Regions from separate parts of the Clostridium neuense genome, predicted to be linked through region 3. Evidence: riboswitches for the same ligand, from Rfam matches in the RefSeq annotation. Region 3 holds a riboswitch; each other region holds the start of a gene.
The links. Region 3 has a riboswitch for cyclic di-AMP ahead of ACJDT4_RS01845 (cell wall hydrolase). Riboswitches for the same ligand answer to the same signal wherever they lie in the genome.
Positions count from the first base shown of each region.

Region 1: another riboswitch for cyclic di-AMP. It lies ahead of ACJDT4_RS08105 (cell wall hydrolase); the one in region 3 lies ahead of ACJDT4_RS01845 (cell wall hydrolase).
Region 2: another riboswitch for cyclic di-AMP. It lies ahead of dapB (4-hydroxy-tetrahydrodipicolinate reductase); the one in region 3 lies ahead of ACJDT4_RS01845 (cell wall hydrolase).

Region 1 is NZ_JBJIAA010000006.1:37,340-44,139, forward strand. Features, by position in the region: gene ACJDT4_RS08085 (MFS transporter) at 1-920, opposite strand, end outside; gene ACJDT4_RS08090 (tRNA threonylcarbamoyladenosine dehydratase) at 1,107-1,871, shown strand; gene ACJDT4_RS08095 (secondary thiamine-phosphate synthase enzyme YjbQ) at 2,041-2,454, opposite strand; gene ACJDT4_RS08100 (alanyl-tRNA editing protein) at 2,459-3,622, opposite strand; cyclic di-AMP (ydaO/yuaA leader) riboswitch at 3,833-4,031, shown strand; gene ACJDT4_RS08105 (cell wall hydrolase) at 4,036-4,803, shown strand; gene glgP (alpha-glucan family phosphorylase) at 5,281-6,800, shown strand, end outside.
Region 2 is NZ_JBJIAA010000002.1:117,275-124,074, reverse strand. Features, by position in the region: gene ACJDT4_RS02925 (glycosyltransferase) at 1-1,516, opposite strand, end outside; gene ACJDT4_RS02920 (SNF2 helicase associated domain-containing protein) at 1,671-4,901, shown strand; cyclic di-AMP (ydaO/yuaA leader) riboswitch at 5,143-5,274, shown strand; gene dapB (4-hydroxy-tetrahydrodipicolinate reductase) at 5,391-6,218, shown strand; gene ACJDT4_RS02910 (potassium channel family protein) at 6,313-6,800, opposite strand, start outside.
Region 3 is NZ_JBJIAA010000001.1:424,371-431,170, reverse strand. Features, by position in the region: gene ptsP (phosphoenolpyruvate--protein phosphotransferase) at 1-1,267, shown strand, start outside; gene ACJDT4_RS01865 (tetratricopeptide repeat protein) at 1,501-2,718, shown strand; gene ACJDT4_RS01860 (5' nucleotidase, NT5C type) at 2,796-3,374, shown strand; gene trxA (thioredoxin) at 3,686-4,003, shown strand; gene ACJDT4_RS01850 (NAD(P)/FAD-dependent oxidoreductase) at 4,019-4,879, shown strand; gene ACJDT4_RS01845 (cell wall hydrolase) at 4,933-5,508, opposite strand; cyclic di-AMP (ydaO/yuaA leader) riboswitch at 5,512-5,632, opposite strand; gene ACJDT4_RS01840 (hypothetical protein) at 5,684-6,676, opposite strand.

The DNA.
Region 1 (6,800 bases), on a different contig from region 3:
AGGCAAACACTTAAAACTATAGTTCCGCTTATGGTAACTACAATCCCAAAAATTTTAGTTTCAGGTAATTTATTTTGTATAATTCCTGATAATATAGAGCCAGCTAAAATCCCCATAGCTATCATAGACTGCATTGTACCAACTTTTGCATCAGATAATAATAAAACCTTTTTACCAATATACGTAAGCCCTGTAGAAGAAAGTGGATCAAGAGCAAAATTTATAAAAAAACCGCAAACGACAATTTTAAAAACTATTTTTTTGCTTTTTATAAAGACTAAACCTTCTTTAAAATCAACCTTAAATTGCTTAAAATCAAATTTCAAATTTTTTCGCGTATTCTTAGGTATATCAATGACTATATTAAATAATGCTGAAATAAAAAAACTAATTGAATTTATAACTATAACATAAAAAAGCCCAAAGAATCCAAATATAATTCCAGAAAAAAGCGGCCCTGCAATTTGTGGAATTGAAGTGATCGTTGAATTAATTGAATTTGCTTTTAAAAGCTTATCTTTTTCTATAATCCCTGGAAGCACTGCAGAACCAGTAAAACTATATAGCAAAGAAACTACTGTTAATGCTACAGCTGAAAAATAAATATAAGACATTGGAAGTATACCATTTACTTTATAAACAATTCCCATGGATAAAACTATAAGTCCATTTAAAATATCTAATAAAACCATCATTTTTTTTCTATCAAACCAATCTGCAAAAACTCCACAAATTGGCCCCAATATTATCTGTGGAATAACTGTAATTGCAAGAACTGATGCAAACTTAGCTGCTGAACCTGTTATCTTAAGAACATAAAGTGACATAGCAAAATCTTGAATTTGCGTCCCCATAAGAGATATTAACTTTCCAGAAATCAAACATAAAAAATTTTTGTTTTTTAATATACTGTTATTCAAATAGCCCACCTCATTAAAATAATCTTAACGTTAAAAAAAATTTAACGTTAAGATTATTTTAATGTATTATTAGTAATTTGTAAAGATTGATTAATAAAAAAATATATAAATATACTTTTTGTTGAAGTTACTTATTTTTAGTGATATTCTATATCTATAATTTTTAATGTAAGGAGCTATAAATAAATGCGTCAACATTCATTATCAAGAACAGAATTATTAATTGGAAAAGATAACTTAGAAAAACTATACAACAGCAAGGTTGTCGTTTTAGGTATAGGTGGAGTTGGAAGTTATACGGTTGAAGCGCTTACAAGATCAGGAATTGGAACTTTAACGCTTGTAGATGATGATACTGTTTGCTTAACTAATCTTAATAGACAAATTCATGCCACTTTTAAAACTATAGCTAAACCTAAAGTTGAAGTAATGAAGGAAAGAATTTTGAGTATAAATCCTCACTGCATAGTAAATACATATCAGACATTTATAACTGAAGAAAATATAAATGATATAATACCAGAAGATACTGATTATGTAATAGATGCTATAGATACTGTTTCATCAAAAATTTCGGTTATATTATGGTGCAAGGAGCATAACATAAATATAATAAGCTGTATGGGTACAGGAAATAAATTAGATCCTACTCAATTTAGAATTTCAGATATATATAAAACTAAAATTTGTCCACTTGCCAAGGTAATGCGTCATGAACTAAAGAAGAGAGGTGTGAAATCCCTTAAAGTACTTTATTCTGAGGAAATGCCTAAAAAGCCTAAGATAGGTGAAGTAATAACCTGTAAAGAAGGCTGTGTATGCACAAATGGTTCAAGAAAGTGTACTGCAAAACGTCAGATTCCAGCAAGTATATCCTTTGTGCCTCCTGTAGCAGGAATGATAATCGGAGGAGAGGTCATAAAAGACATAATAGAATACAATGATAAGTAATCATCCTACATGATGGTTTGCAAGCAGCAGAATAAGAGCATGTGCTTTGTATAGTAACCCTATAAACTCAGCTAATTTATTAAATTTTAAAATCAACAATGAGTGACAAGTTATGAATAAAGGTTAAGCATAACTTGCCACTCATTTTAAATTTTTAGCTCTATTAATTTTATTTAATATTATCGCTCGTTAATTTTACATAAACCTTTCTGTTTCTAGGTCCATCAAATTCTGTAAAATATATTCCCTGCCAGGTTCCAAGTTTAAGCTTTCCATTCTCAATAATAACTGTGCAACTTGATCCCATAAGTGAAGCTTTTATATGTGCATGAGAATTTCCCTCTGCATGCTTATAATTCCAGCTTATAGGAAAAACTTTATCTAAAGTTTGTATTATATCACTAACAACATCTGGATCTGCATTTTCATTTATAGTGATTCCTGCTGTAGTATGTGGACAGAATACAGTTAGGGTACCGCTTTGTACCTTACTTTCCTTTAATGATTTCCTAACCAAGTCAGTTATGTCTAAAAACTCTTCATTTTTATAAGTTTTTAATGAATACTCAAATAAATTATTCATATACTCATACCTTTCTTTTTAAGAATTCCACAAACCTATCTAAATCTTCTTTATTTGAAAAAGCTGCTTGTGCTCTCTTAGGACTTCCACCACCTCTACCATTGAATTCCTTTATGTTTTCCTTGAATATCTTCCCACACTGTACATTATCTATAGAATTTTGTGCAAAAATAATTCTGTTATCTTTACCTGACGTCAATATAATAACTGCTTCTTCATCTTTTAAGCAATCATATACCCCTTCTATAAAATCAAAATCCTTATCTTCATAATCCGCTGATATAAATTTAGAATGCAAAGACTTTAAAAGTTTTTCTGCCTGTATTTTTGCTTCGTTTTTCTTATATTCGGCAATCTCTTTTCTAAGATTTGCAATTTCTTCGTTTTGAGAATTTACTCTATCAACTAATTTATCTTCCTCTGTAGAAAAAGATTTTTGAAGCTTACCTATTATATCATGTTCTTTCATAATATGCTTAAGTGCTCTTTCTCCGCACTTAAAATAAACTCTTGTCATTCCCTTATATTTTTCAGTTTTTAATATCTTTACAATACCTACTTCACCTGTTCTAACAACATGAGTCCCACAACATGCACTATAATCAACATCGCCAAGCTGAACTATCCTTATCCTTCCCTCTGCCTTTATAGCCTTTCTAAGAGGAAGCTTTTGTGCTTCAGCTTTACTCATAAAATAAGTTTTTGTAGGCACATTCATATAAATATAATTATTTACTTCTTCTTCAACCTTTTGAACCATAGCCTCAGTTACTTCTTCCATATCAATATCAATCGTTATGTAATCTTCTCCCATATGAAAGCCGCAATTAACACCCTTATATAATTTAAAAAATGCTGCTGATAAAAGATGTTCTCCTGTATGCTGTTGAATGTTATCTCTCCTTCTTTGGAAATCCACTTTACATTCTGCTATTTCTCCATCAGGTTTTTTACTCATAACATGATAAATCACATCATCCTTCTCATGAACAAACTCAACTGGTATTCCATTTATAGTCCCTAAATCACAAGGCTGACCTCCACCTTCTGGATAAAATGGGGTTTTATCTAAAATAACTTCATATTTATTATTTTTCTCCACTACATCTACTATTTTTGCTTCTCCCTGGCATATATATGGGTCATCATAAAACATTTTTTCAGTCATAAAATCATCTCCAAAACTTTTTCTTTATTAATACCATTTTAGATTATTTATTTCTACTGTGCAAGAAAAAGAAAATATTCCTTCAAAATTTATCCATGTAAGGCTTTATATGTGAATACAATTAAGTTATATTTTTGTGACTTTAAAATTGTATTTACTTAATTACCATAAATACTACATAGTTTTGCTCTAAAGTATATGTTAGAATGTCAACTATACTTGCCGAATCTTCTAAATGAAGTACGGGGGATCACATTTGGGTGAATTCTTTAGAACAACATATAACAAGCTAAATAATTGACAAAAAAACTTTTAAAGCTTTTATATAGTTTAAACATATGTTCCTAAAGATAGGGTGCCTTCAACCCGAACCCGCAAGCTAACCTCGGAGGCAAAATAGAAGGAGGATACTTATGAATAAATTAAAATTTTTAGCTATTGGTGCTTTTATAGCCATAGCTGGAGCAAATTCAAACAATGTACATGCTGCAACCTACAGCGTTAAAAGTGGTGACTCACTTTACACTATAAGTAGAAGCTATAGTACAAATACAAATTACCTAATGGAATATAATAATTTAGCTGGAAGCACCATATATCCTGGACAAACTATAAAGGTTCCAGATACCGTTTACACGGTTAAAAGTGGTGACTCACTTTATCTTATATCTCAAAAATTTGGTGTAACTTTAGGTAATCTTAGATGGGCAAATAACATATGGTCAGATTACATTTATCCTGGACAAACTTTAGCTATTCCTGCTAAAAACAGTAGTTCACAGTCGCAGGTTATAGCATCACCTTATGTAATTTCATGTACTAATGCCGAAGTTGATTTACTTGCAAGACTTATAAATGCAGAAGCTGGCGGTGAGAGCTATACTGCAATGAAATCAGTAGGAGCAGTAATAGTTAATAGAGTCAAAAGCGGTACATTCCCAAATACTATTACAAAGGTTATCTATGACACTGATTCTGGATACTACCAATTCACTCCAGTTGAAAATGGCATGATAAATAATGCTGCAACCGCAAGTTCACTAAGTGCAGCAAAGGAAGCTCTTAGAGGTGCTGACCCAACAAATGGAGCACTATACTTCTATGATAATACTGCAACAAATAGTTGGCTTAGGGCAAAACCTGTATCTTTAATTTCAGGTAAATTAATATTTGCTTTTTAAGTATTGCTTTTAGAGTTTAAACTGTATTTATAAATTCTACAATTAAATCTATAGAAGTGCTTAAAGTACAGAATAAAATTCCAGAGGATTTAGCTTCCTCTGGAATTTTATTTTTATAAAGATTTTACTCTTAAACTTTAAGTTTTTAATAGTTTATTTTTAAAACAGAGCTTCCCAATATATTTTAAAAAATTTTGATAATATTTCTCTTGAAGTCATAATAAAATAATGTTATAGTATAAATGCAATCGATTGCACAATCTATACTTTATTTATGAACTTTAAACATAATAACATGGGCAAATATATAATTACATAGATCATCATAACAATTTTTTAATAAATATGACAATTTTAAAGAGGAACATTATTTTAAATGTAGAAGAAATAAACTTATAACCTATAAAATATTGTATTAAACCAAAAGTTAATTCTAACTATTAATTTATAATATTTAAGAAAGGTGTGTAACTTATTATGAATAAAACTTTACCGAAAGTAGCTTATTTTTGTATGGAATATGCAGTTGATGCTTCCATGAGAACTTACGCAGGTGGACTTGGAATATTGGCCGGAGATTACATGAAAGGTGCAAAAGATTATGAATATCCTATGGTAGGTATAGGCTTGAAATGGAAACAAGGATATAGCGATCAATATATAGATGAAAATGATAAAGCTTATGATTCTTATAAAAATTACAAATATGATTTTTTAAAGGATACTGGAGTAAAAATCAATGTTAAAATTCGACAAAGAAATGTAATATGCAAAGTATGGCTTCTTGATAAATTTGGTACAGCCCCTCTTTATCTACTGGATACTGACCTTCCTGAAAATGAAGATACTTGGATAACAGGACAACTTTATGGTTGGTTTGGAGAAGAAAGAATAGCTCAAGAAATAGTTCTTGGCATAGGTGGTATAAGGGCTTTAAGAGCTCTAGGAATTGATGTTGATGTATATCATTTTAATGAAGGTCATGCACTTTTTGCTGGATTTGAGTTAATTAAAGAAAAGATGGATTCAGGTTTATCCTTTGATGAGGCTGTAGAAAAATCAAAAGATGAAATCGTATTTACTACTCATACTCCTATAGTCCAGGGAAATGAATCACATACTATTGATAGATTAATGTATATGGGTGCAAATAATGGTTTAACCATTGAACAATTAGTATCTCTTGGAGGTTCCCCTTTTAACATGACTGTAGGAGCTCTTAGACTTTCAAGAATTTCAAATGCAGTAGCTCAGCTTCATAAAGAGACTGCAAACAAAATGTGGAAAGATGTTTCTAGAAGATCTGAAATAATAGGAATTACAAATGCTATTCATCTTCCAACTTGGGTAGATGAAAATATGATTTCTGCTGCTAAAAATGATGATAAAGACGCTTTATGGAACGAACATATGAAAAATAAAGAAGCTTTGATAGATTTTGTTTATGAAAGAAACGGAGTAAAACTGGATAAGGATGCACTTTTAATAGGTTTCTCAAGACGTGCTGCACCCTATAAGAGAAGCGATTTATTATTTACAAATAAGGATATAATTGATCCATTACTTAGAGAAGGAAAAATTCAAATAGTATTTTCAGGTAAAGCACATCCACTTGATGATATAGGTAAGGGTATAGTTGAAAACTTGGTTAAATTCTCAAGGAAATATCCAAATTCGGTTGTATTTTTACAAAATTATGATATGACAATTGGAAGAATGCTTACTCATGGTTCTGATATATGGCTTAACAACCCAAGAAGACCTCTAGAGGCCAGCGGTACCTCTGGAATGAAAGCAGCCATGAACGGCGTACTTAATGTAAGTATTCTTGATGGATGGTGGCCTGAAGCTTGCAAAGATGGTATCAACGGTTGGCAATTTGGAGATGGTGTTGAATCTGAGGACATAAAATTCATAGATGAACATGATTCAAAAGCATTATATGATGTACTAATTAATAAAGTAATCCCTACTTTTTATTCAGACAGAAATAAGTG
Region 2 (6,800 bases), on a different contig from region 3:
TTTGTGTCATTAAATTACGAAGGTTAGTAAATTCTTCATCATAGGTGTAATTTAAAAATTGATTGTAATCGTCAATAAATGCCATAGTTTTTTTCTTCGCTTTATATCCGTCCATTCCTGTCCAGATACCGTGAATATTTTTCCTATAAATAGTCATTGCATTCCTTATGTTACCTATATCTCCAATTTGTGAATAAAAAATATTTATCATCCAATCGCCAACAAACATTTCAAAAAGTTTGTCAGGAAGTTTATCAAAGTATTTGCTGTAATAAAAACAACAGGATAAGTTTCCTATTATGTTAATACTTGCTATATCGTGTGTAGTGAAAATATTACCTTTAAGCTGCTGTTGTAAGTTAGAAAGGATATATTTGTTTTCAAAATCCATTATTATAATATTATCAAAGGACATAGAGCATTCAGGATGGTTTTCCATGAATTCTATGTGGGTTTGTAGCTTTGCTTCATTAGTCCAGAAATCATCACCGTCTATTAAAGCAGTATACTTACTTTTACTGCAAGCTCTTATTAACCGTTTTAAATTTTTTACCATGCCTAAGTTTTTTTTACTTCTTAAGTATTCAAAGGATATATTTTGACTAGTTGGGGTATTCTTAATGTAGTTATCTATAATTTGAGCTGTTCTATCAGTAGAGTTATCTTCACAAATAATAATTTTTAAGTTGAAATTGCCTTTTTGAGCTATTATTGAATTGAGGCATTGCACTATATATTGTTCATGATTATATGCAAGTACGCCTACGTTAACATTAATTTTTTCCTCTTCTCTATTATTCTCTATCTCAAGTAGTCTTAAGTATAAATTTTGTAATTTTTGTGACATAGATTTTGCAGCATCTAAATTTTTTTGAGTTTTAATTTTTTTTATCAATATGCCGAAACCTTCTGTTTCAAATAATACTATACAATCTTTTTTACATTGATTATAGCCGTAATTTACAGAGGGCCAATTTATACAATTAAATACGATAATCCCACCGTCTCTTAAGAAAGGGGTGTAATTATTAATATCTGCCTGTACTTCTTTACGATCATGATTACCATCGATGTAAAGCATATCTATTCCTACATTTCTGAAATATGGAGCAGCTTCGGTTGATGTTCTTCTAATAATTTCAACAATACCAGAAAGTTCAAATGCATTGATATTATTTAATACCTGTGCATATATGGCTTCAAAATTAATATTATTTAAAAAGTTGTTTATTTGTTTTTTTAAGTTTTCATCTAAATCATATTCTTTTGCATAATTAACACTGTAAGGATCAATTCCATAAGCTTTACCTTTATTATCTTTAAATGCCTGTGCGACAGAAAATAAGCTTCTACCTTTATACACACCAATTTCAACGTAATTTTTAAGATTAAAGTAACATGCTAAATATGCCATTAAGTAGCAGTTTGATAATGGTAAACCACCACAAAAATCAAATAAAAGAGGATTACTTTGAATATTTTTAATTCTTTTGAATAGGGTATCGTCTAACTGCATTATATATCAACTCCTACTTTTTAGAGGATTTACTACAGTATCTATAATATGTTGATTTAATTTAAAATTCTACTAAGTGTTATATTTTTAGTGAAGCAGTTCATTTTGTGTTATAATAATGTATTACAAATAGCAATTATCAAGGAGAAATATAATGAACAAAAATGAACTGCTCCAGATATTCAACACACAAACTAGTGGAAAGAATGGCACTAAGGGAATTAGAGTTTTAAATAACGATTTAGTTTCAGCCTGTGATATTCATGATGAAGATGATTTAATACATGTAAGTGGCAAGGTTATATCAGAAAGCCTTTTTAATGAATATGACACTGAAATAGAAATAGATGCTTTGAGTAAAAAAATAGTGTCAACTTACTGCACTTGTGTGGATTATGAAAATAATGAAGGTAAAAAGGATAATTACTGCTGTAAACACCTTGCTGCCACTTTTTATAAGTCTTTAGATGAACTTGCTCGGCAGCCTGCATTTAAAAAGAAGTCCTTAGCTAAAACCCAGAATTTAGAAGATGCCCTTAGTATACTTTTGGGGGATGAAGAAGAAAAAGAAGACTTAAAAATAGAGGTTTATATAAATAGAAATGAATGGAATAGTCAGCTTTCTTTTGAACTAAAAATAGGGCTTCACTCAATGAATTCTGGCACCTTGTATGTGCTGAAGGATATAAATAGTTTTCTTGCAGCTATTTATCACAATGTACCAATAACCTATGGTAAAAATCTTACATTAAATTTGAAGAAGCAAAAGTTAGAGGCAAAGGATAAGAAGCTTATAGATTTCATTCAAATGCTTGTAAACATTGATGGGAGTTCTGGCTACAAAAGCAGAAATAAAAAGCTTGCTATTGATGGAAAATACGTACATATACCAGATTATCTTGTAAGAGAATTTTTTGAAACTATAAAGGAGCATAGAGTTTATTTAAATGAAGGTTTTAAATTTAGAACCATTGAAGCTGAGATAGTAGAAGGTAATCCAGATTTGCCTTTTCAAATAAATAATAAAAATGATGAGTATATCTTAGAAGTGCCGGGAGGAATGCCTCTGACTTTAAATTCAAAAGGCACAGCATTTTTATATGGACTTACAATATATATTCCAAGTTATGAATACTGTGAAAAATTAGAGCCATATTTTCGTGTATTTAATAAAGTTAACTCTATAATGCTTCCAGCAGCAAGGGAAGATGCAGTGCTCAGAAAGCTTATTCCAAAATTAAATTTATTATCTCAAAATATAAATTTATCTAAAGCTGTAAGAGATAAGGTAGTCATGGCGAAAAGTGAATTTAAATTTTATTTTGATAAATCGGGGAAAGATGTTGTGCTTACTACAAAGGTTAAATATGGAGAATTTGAATTTAACATATTTGAAGATTGCACAGAAAAAGTTATATATAGGGATTCCAAAAAAGAAACTGAAGTTTTAGAAACCGTAAGGGCGCTTGGTTTTGAAAGAGAAAAGAATAAATTCCATCTTAAGTGGGGAGATGCTTACATATTTAGATTTTTTAAAACTGAAATTGATAGGCTTCAAAGACTAGGAGAGGTATTTTATTCTGAAAACTTCAAGGGAATAAAAGATATTAATTCTAAAAGCATAATTGGGGACATAAGGACTGGAAAGTACAATTATTTTGAAATGGAGTTCAAAATTGATGATGTACCTCCAGCAGAAACAACAGCAATACTTAGGGCTTTTAGAGATAATATTAAATATTATAGGCTTAAAAGTGGAGAATTTTTGGATTTAGAGCAGCTTGAACTTAAAAAATTCCTAAAGCTTTTAGATGCGGTTTCACCAAAAGAAATAAAGGATAATCACCTAGAAATATCTAAGAGTAAAGGAATATATGCTTACGAGTATCTTGAAGAAAATAAAATTAGGTATATTAAAGGTAAAGGTGAACTTAAAAAAATAAGAGATAAGCTCAAAAATATAGACGAATTGACTTTTAAAGTTCCTAAAAATTTAAAGGGCAGCTTAAGAAAATATCAAGAAGTTGGATTTAACTGGTTTAAAACTCTTGATTATCTTGGCTTTGGAGGAATACTAGGAGATGAAATGGGACTTGGAAAAACCTTTCAAACTATCGCCTTTTTGCTGTCTAACTTAGGAAAAAAGTCTTTGATCGTAGTCCCAACCTCCCTTGTATACAACTGGAAGCAGGAATTTGAAACCTTTGCACCGGATATGAAGGTTGCAACAGTAAACGGCAGCAAAGGGGAAAGAGAAGAGATACTTAAAAATATAAAAATTTACGATGCAGTTATAACCACTTACAATCTTTTAAAGCGTGACTTAAATTTATACAGCAGCATTGAATTTGACTACTGCATAATTGATGAAGCACAGTATATAAAAAATCCGCATTCACAAAATGCATTAACGGTTAAAAAGGTAAAATCCCAAAATAGATTTGCCCTGTCTGGAACTCCAATAGAAAATTCTGTTATGGAGCTTTGGTCTATATTTGATTTTTTGATGCCAGGATATTTATATGATGAAAAAAGATTCAGCGTCAGATACTACAAAAAGCTTAAAGAAGAACCAGAGGTCATTGAGGATTTAAATAGGCTCATAAAGCCATTTATATTAAGAAGAAAGAAAAAGGACGTTGTAAAAGAGCTTCCAGATAAAATAGAAAAGATAATGACAGTTGATATGGATGATAAGCAGAAGAAGGTTTATGCTACTTATGCCAAGCATGCAGTTAATTTAATTGAAAAGAAGGTTAAGGAAGAAGAATTTAAAAGCAGCAAGATAGAAATACTTGCTTATATAACAAAGCTTAGAGAAATTTGCCTTGACCCATCTGTTGTTATGGAAAATTATACAGGAACAAGTGCTAAAATTGAAGCACTCACGGAACTTCTACTTCACAGCATAGATGAAGGACACAGAGTGCTTATATTTTCACAGTTTACCTCTGTTCTTAAGAATATAGCTAAAAGAATAAAAGTAGAAAATCTTGATTACAGCTATCTCGATGGAAGTGTGCCATCAGAGAAGAGAATGGAAATGGTTAAAGCCTTTAATTCTGGGCAAAATTCTGTTTTTTTAATAAGCTTAAAAGCTGGGGGAACTGGACTTAACTTAACCTCTGCGGATGTAGTTGTGCATTTTGACCCTTGGTGGAATCCAGCTGTAGAAGATCAGGCAACAGATAGAGCACATAGGATAGGGCAAAAGAACGTAGTTGAAGTTATAAAATTAATTGCAAAGGGCACTATTGAAGAGAAAATTGTAATTTTGCAAAAGGAAAAGAAAAAGCTCGCAGAAAGCCTTTTAGGAGATGAGCTTTCTAATGGAGAGAACCTTTCAAGTTTAAATGAGGAAGAGATTTTGAAGTTGTTTAGATAATCATGTGATAAACTTATTTCACATTTATTGTACTACAGTGAATGCGAAGTAATAGTGCATAAGTAACAAGTTTAAAAAGCATTATTGCTTTGTATTATTTGCTGTATTTCTTATGTTTAATTAATTGTTTATTTGTGCAAATTATCTTAATATTCACAAATTAGAAACACATATATATTGACATACATATGTTGAAATGATATGCTTTTTTATAGATAATGGAAATTATTGTGAAAAATGAATAATTATAACGCTGAATTGTTTAAGCGGGAGAACCAAATTAGGGGTGAATCTTATCAAAATATGGTAAGTAGGGTTAATCTTTTCTACCCGAATCCGACAGCTAATCTCGTAAGCGTTGAAGGGAGGTTTTTGTATGTACAAAAATAAGACCATGTTCTTTTGCTGTACATGCAGTTAATAAGTTGTGGATACTTCTCTACAGCTTATTTTTATTAACATAATTATTATTTTAAAGGAGGAATTTTTATGATAAAAGTATGCTTGATTGGCATTGGAAAAACAGGAAAAGAAGTTGCACGCATGATAATGGAACAAGAAAATATGGAGCTTGTAGCAGCCATATGTAGTTTAGGAAGCTTAAAAAAACACAAAGATTTAGGACAATTAACAGGAAATGAAAAAATTGGAGTTAAAGTGGAAAGTGCAGATGATTTGGAAAATGTAATTTTAAAAACTAAACCAGATGTTGTAATAGATTTTTCTACTCCTAAAGCAACATTGGAAAATTTGGATATAGTGTCAAAAATGAAGGTTAATATGGTTATTGGTACTACAGGATTTTCAGAATTGGAGATAAAGAAGATAGAAAAAGTGGCTTCAATTAATAATACAGGAATAGTCTATGCTCCCAATATAACTCGAGGTGTAAATGTACTTATGATTCTAACAAAGCTAGCAACTATTTTATTGAATAACTATGATTTTCAAATTTCTGAAATTCACTATAAAAATAAAAAAGATATTCCGTCTGGTACAGCTATAAAAATAGCTAAGGAAATAGAAAACGGTTTAAATTATACAGGAAAAAATATTTCTGATAAAAATATACCTATAAATTCAGTTCGTGCTGGAGGCATAGTTGGAAAACATGAGGTGTTAATCGCTGGAGAATATGATAAACTTGTAATTTCTCATGAATCGTTTTCAAGAAAAGTTTTTGCATCAGGTGCACTTTATGCAGCTGATTTTATTAAAGATAAGTTAGGTTTTTATGAAATGAATGATGTTTTAAATTTATCAAAGGTTATAAAAGATTTATATATGGGCAATGATGAAGCAGCATTAGAAATGTAGTGTGATTTTAAAACTACAAAAAGCGTACGCAAATTTGTGTGCGTTTTTCATTTGTATGATTTTGTAATGAATATATTTAAATTAGAAGAAAAATCTATTTAAGTGATTTTAGAACTTTACATATATTGTCAACATCCTTATCACTTAATTTATCAAAATTGTCCAATTCTTCTTTAATGTTTTCTATAACTTGATACTTATAACTTTTGTTTCTATTTTTGGATAGGAAATAAGTTGATATTGTACCTGTAAGCATACTCAAAAAACCTATTCCAGTAATCATTAAAAATCCAGCAATAAGTTTTCCAGAAGTGGTTGAAGGAGATAAATCACCGTAGCCAACGGTAGTTATAGTTACAAAGCTTAACCAAAGAGCGTTACCAAGTGGTATCCCTTCAGACAAATGCATGCCTATTGTTCCTAAAAATAAAACAAAAATTGTTATAAAAATTATGTAACCAAAATTATTTGTTTTAATAAAGCTGTTTATATGAGATCTAAATTTTGCAAAAAAAACTATTGATCTAAAAATTTTAAGTATCTTAAAAATATCAGCGATTCTAAATGCTTGAAATATAGCCC
Region 3 (6,800 bases):
AGATGAATATATTAAAGAAAGAGTTGCTGACATAAAGGATGTTGGAGGAAGAATACTTAACAATTTAACTGGTAATGGTTCTGGAGATCTTTCTGATATAGAAAAGGGAACTATTGTGGTTGCAAATGATTTGACACCTTCAGACACTGCACAGCTTGACAAAGATAAGGTTGTTGCATTCTTAACTAATATAGGCGGTAGAACTTCTCACAGCGCTATAATGGCTAGAACTTTAGAAATACCAGCTATAGTTGGTTTAAAGGATATAGTTTCTTCAGTTAAAAATGGAGATACAGTTATAGTTGATGGAATTGAAGGAGAAGCTATAATAAATCCAGATGAAAAAACTTTAAGTGAATACACTGCTAGAAAAGAAGAATTTGAAAAGAAGCAAGAAGAGCTTAAAAAGCTTATAAGTATAGAAACAACAACAAAAGCAGGTAAAAGAGTAGAGGTTTGTGGAAACATAGGAAAGGCTAAAGATGTAGAAGCTGTTTTAGCAAACGGTGGAGACGGTGTAGGATTATTTAGAACAGAGTTTCTTTATATGGATAGAGAATCAATGCCTACAGAAGACGAACAATTTGAAGCATATAAGCATGTTGTAGAAAAAATGGGTAAAAGGCCTGTTGTTATAAGAACTCTTGATATAGGTGGAGATAAGAAATTACCATACCTTCCACTTCCAGAAGAAATGAATCCATTCCTTGGCTTTAGAGCAATAAGACTTTGCCTTGGAAGAAAAGATATATTTAAAGTTCAATTAAGAGCACTTTTAAGAGCATCAGTTTATGGAAACTTAAAGATAATGTTCCCAATGATTTCTTCACTTGAGGAATTCCTTGAAGCAAAAGAAGTTTTAAAAGAGTGTATGAATGAGCTTACTAAAGAAGGAAAATCATTTAATGAAAACCTTGAAACAGGAATAATGGTTGAAATACCTGCAGCAGCAGTAAATTCAGAAGAACTTGCAAAGCATGTTGATTTCTTTAGTATTGGAACTAATGATTTGATTCAATATACACTTGCAGCAGACAGAATGAATGAAAAAGTATCATATTTATACAATCCAATGCATCCTGCAGTTCTAAAGTTAATAAAGATGACTATAGAATCAGCACATAAAGAAGGAAAATGGTGTGGAATGTGCGGAGAAATGGCTGGAGATGAAAAGGCAATACCAACTCTTGTTGAATATGGACTTGATGAGTTCTCAATGAGTGCTTCATCTATTCTTACTGCAAAAGAATTAATAATGAAAGCTTAAAATGATTGCATTATATTACTAAATATATATATATATAAATGGAGTAGGCAATAATCATATTGTTTGCTCCAATTTTTTTACTAGAATACAATAAAAGCTTTAAATATAGAAGACCTTTAGATGACACTTTCAAAAATATAAAGTATAATTGTGAAGTAAACTGAAAAAGTGGCGATAACAATACATAGGGAAATATCTTTTGTGAAATTTATACATAGAACAAGGGTGATTACATGAATAAGTCTAATAAACTTTATAAAAAAGCATTATCACTTTTTGAAAGTGGAAAAATTGATAAGGCAGTTGAAGTATGTGAAAAAAGTATAGCTGAGGATGCACGGAATAAAGCGGCCATGGATCTTAAAGGTCTAATCTTTTATCTTAAAGGAGATTTAAAGGAAGCTAAAAAAATATGGCAGCTTAACTGGAAGGTTAATAAAGATAAAGCAGCAGAAAAATATCTTCAAGGGATTGATAACGATGAAAGGCTATTTCAATATTTTTTAAAAGCTTTAAAATGTATAGAAAAATTGAAGATAAATGAAGCTGTAGAATTGCTTAAGAGATGTGAAAATAGTGATTATAATTCTATAAATGTAAGTAACAATATTGCCATATGTGCTGTGAAGCAGGGAGATTATGATAAAGCTAATAGGTATTTGGAAAAGGTATTAAAACTAGATAAGACAAATGAAAAGGCTCTTGAGACCAAAAGAAATTTAGAGGATATTGGAGCTATAAAGAAAAATTTTAATTTTAGGCTTTTATTTAAACCAGCAGCTGCAGCCTTGTTAGTAGTTTTAATTGTTTTAGGAAGTATATACATATACAATAGACATTTAAGAAATACCCCTAAGGTTTCTTTAAAAAAGCCAAAGAAAGTGGTTGTTAAAAAAGAAAACAAAAAGGTAGTAAAGAAGGAAGTAAAAACTCAAATTAAGTTTGATGAGGCAGAACTTCAGAATGCAATAAACAATAAGGACTATGAAAAAATATATTATTATGAAGAAAATTTTAAAGATAAAGATGTTAGGATAAATGACAAGGTTATACTTAACAAAGCTTTAGAAATTCTTAAAAATGATGGAGTAGCATATTTTTATGGAACAGCAAGTAGTTACGCTAAGAAAAGCGATTATGCAAATGCAGAAAAGTACTTTTTAAAAGCATATGCTTATGGAAGCAGCAATTATTTATACAAGGATATAATATATTTTATGGCTACTTCATATAAAAATTCAGGTGATATAGAAAACGCAATAAAATATTATACACTGTATGATTCGAATTATAAAACGGGGAGCTATGAAGAAACTGTTTTATATGAGCTTGCTGTTATTTATAAAGATATAGATAAGGGAAAGGCTAAGAATTATGCAAGCAATCTTGTAAATAGCTATCCAAATTCCATATACAATAATTCTATAATAAAAAACATAATTTCAAATTAACATTAAGTTAATGAGGCTTTAATATAAGAATAATATAATATCAATATAAATATAATTTTGTACAAGGAGAGTTGTATATGAAAAATTTAAATATTTGTATTGATATTGATGGAACCTTGACCAATCCATATTACTGGCTTGATAAAACTGCTGAACATTTTAATAAAATAGTTAGGCATGAAGATTTTACACAATATGAGTATTCAAAAGTTATTGGAATTTCACAAAGTGATTATGATGAATTTTATGAAAAATACAAATTTAAATATCACAGTAAAGATGTATTAAGATTTAAAGCAAGGGATGTAATAAACAAGTTTTATTTAAGCAACAATGTATTCTTTGTAACAGCTAGAGAGAAGTCTCTTGAAATGCTCACTTTTTCCTATTTAAATAGAAAAAATATTAAATTTGATAGATTATTTGTATTAGGAACACATCATAAGGTAAAAAAGGCTAAGGAACTCAAATGTGATGTCTTTATTGAAGATAATCCTTATAATGCAGAGGAACTTTCAAATGCAGGGTTTAAAGTGTTTTTGATAGATACAACATATAATAGAAAAATATCACATCACAATATAATACGAGTTTATGATTGGATTGATATTGAAGATGCAGTTAACAATTTAATTTTGGCTGAAAATGCAATTTAACTTCTGTGGTGAAAAGCAATATGATATATTTAAAAATAAAATGCACAAAGCATAATTAAGAGGTATTTTTCTACGTTAACACTGCAAAAATTATATTTAAAAATTTTTTGTAGTGAAATGGAGGAAAATCCTCATTAGTTGTGAATTGTGCATTAAATTTTTTTGTGATGCATGTATAACTTTAACTTTGTACCGTATAATAAAAGCATAAGTTAAACCTCTAAGGAAAAAATTATTGACTTTGTACTATTAAGTGGTAAAATATATAAATAAGAGCATACCCTATGGGGGTATATAAGGAGGAATAAATTATGGTAAAAGAAATAGGAGATTTAAATTTTGAAAGTGAAGTATCTGAACCAGAAAAATTAGTAGTAGTTGATTTTTGGGCCCCATGGTGTGGACCTTGCAAAATGCTTGGACCAGTTATAGATGAAACATCTGAAGAATTAAGCGAAAAAGCTAAGTTTGTAAAAGTAAATGTAGATGATAATCCAAATACAGCAAGTAAATTTGGAATTGCAAGTATACCAACAGTTATGATCTTTAAAAACGGAAATCCTGTAGATACACTTGTTGGTTTTAGACCAAAGCAATCAATAATAAGTGAAATAGAAAAACACATATAAATTTGGTATAGCAATATGGATAGGTACGATATAGCTATTATTGGCAGTGGACCAGCAGGATTAGAAGCTGCCATTAATGCAAAAATTAGAAATAAGAAGACGATAGTTTTTGGAAATGATAATTTAAGTAAGAGCTTAGTTTTAGCACCTAAAATTAATAACTACTTAGGCTTTTTTGGATTACCAGGTACTGAACTTAAAAATAAATTTAAAGAGCATATAGATAAAATGGATATAGCTATAAATGCGGAAAAAGTCAATAACATATACGCTATGGGTGAGTATTTCTCAATTATGACAAGTAAGGAGAACTATGAAGCCAAAACAGTAATTCTTGCCCTTGGAATGGAACATACAAAACCAGTAAAGGGAGAGGATATACTTCTTGGAAGAGGTGTAGGATACTGTGCTACGTGTGATGCACCACTTTATAAAGAAAAAATTGTTGCAATAATAGGCTATAATAAGGAAGCTGAAAGTGAAGCTAACTATGTAAGTGAAATTGCATCTAAAGTATATTATGTTCCTATGTATAAGGATGAATATCAGCTTAACTCAAATATAGAGCTTGTAAAGGATTCTCCTGTTGAAATTATAGGACAGAATAAAGTTGAAAAGCTAATTTTGAGATCTACAGAGATAGCTACTGATGGAGTTTTTGTATTAAAGGATAGTGCTCCTCCGGAACAACTTGTCCCAGGACTTGAAATGGAAGATAAGCATATTAAGGTTAACAGAAAAATGGAAACTAACATTCAAGGATGTTATGCGGCAGGAGATTGCACTGGAAGGCCTTATCAATATATGAAGGCAGCTGGTGAAGGTCAAGTTGCTGCGCTTAATGCAGTAGAATATTTAAACCAGAATAGAGAGTAAAATTAAAGAGTAGAGTTAAGAATGAACTTCTAAACACTACTCTTTAATGTATTTTAAGGTACTACAAAAAATACATGTTTGCCTATAATTTTTACATTATACTTTTTTATATTATTCATCCATGAGGATGTTGATAACTGTGGGTTATAGAAGTAAATTGCTTTTGGAGTAGGATCTTTTCCTGATAAAGCATCAAATACTGCGGAGTAACATTCTTTGGTTGGTGTTACTGGAATGTCTCCATCCTTGACGCAGGAAAAAGCATACTTTTGTTTAACAACATCTGTAACCGATTTTGGAAACTCCGGATTTTGAAGTCTGTTTAAAATTACAGATGCAACTGCAACTTTACCTTCATAAGGTTCAGAGCAGCTTTCAGCGTATACAACTTTAGCCATTAAGTCTACATCTTTATTTGTAATGTAAATTGATTGACCGTTAAAGTTAAAAACCTGTACTGCATCAACCTTTTCATCATACAAATTTTTTGCATTAGTATTGTTTTTAAATTGTAAAAGTTTATACTCTTTTGAACCCTCCTTAATTGGTGAAAATGCTTTTACGGGATTTGAAAATATAAAACTTCCCACAAGAATAAATACAACAATAGCCCAAAAAGTTTTTTTCATTAAATTTCCTCCTTTTATTTACGAGGTTAGCTGACGGGTTCGGTAAAGGCATAACCTACACATAAATGTGATTCACCCCAAAACTTGGTTTCCCCGTTTTTGTTAAACTTAGGCTATTGATATTATGCACAAAAACATAAAAATAATTCATGAGTTAAAATAAAATAAAGAAAATTTATTTGTTTTTTTCTGAAATGTATTTTTTTTCAAAGTTTTTATAGTCTGTATCAACTTTTTTAAAAGCATCTTTAGACTGACTATATATATCATTTACTTTATAGGAAGCCGAATCATTGTCTTTTAAGTTTGCCTCATAGTTTAATGCAGAAGTAAAATAATTCATATAAGAAATATAATCATTTAAAACTAAGTTAAAAGCTTTATAGGATTCAAGTCTACCTGAAGGAACAGATATGTTTTGAAAATTATTTTTTAAATTTACAAATTCAGCATCGTTTTTACTTATTTTATCAAAAGCATAATCATAACTTATTATCTTTTTTCTCGCCTTAGTAGCATAGTCAGAAAAATCGGTCATTATAAGCTTAAATTGATCACACACATTATCCATAGTGATATCAAAATCACTACTCATTGAGGCTTGGAAGCTTTTATCAATTTTTGTTCTTTTTCTTACGCTAAAGTAAGTTTGAAAGGCATCTATAAATTTTAAAGTAGCAGAGGGAAGAGAAAACTTTTTATTGTTTATTGTAATTTTAGAATAATATTTTGTGGATAAATCTCTGTAAGTATTAAGTGATGTCATTGCAGTATCTATATCTGGAGCATCTGGATTGTTTACACAGGACTGAAGCTGCTTGTACAATAAAATGTTGTTTTTAATTCCGTTCTTTAAATCGGAAACTACCATTTTATATTTATCATTTATGCTTAGCTTGGATAATTTATTAGCTTCTGCAGTTAATGAAGCTGATATTTTTCCTATATCTTTTCCGGTTTGCTTTGAATCTAGTTCCTTTGAATTTAAGTTTGAGGATGCCTCATTTAACTTTGTTATTTCCTTTGTTATCCCTTCTATTGCTTTTTCACTAGAGGTATACTTATTTACATTAAATAGACTATAAACTATAAAAATTGTTAAGAATACTATTGCAAGGATAGGCAGTATGTACAAAAGAGTTTTTGGTTTTATGGACTTGATATTCATAATAATTCCTCCCTAAATGCTTATCTATATTTTTTACATTCTCCTATAGTAAGATTATATGAAGAATAAATTTTTGCATTACACTTTATGGAAAAGATTGTGAATTATATGAAAAAGGTAATGC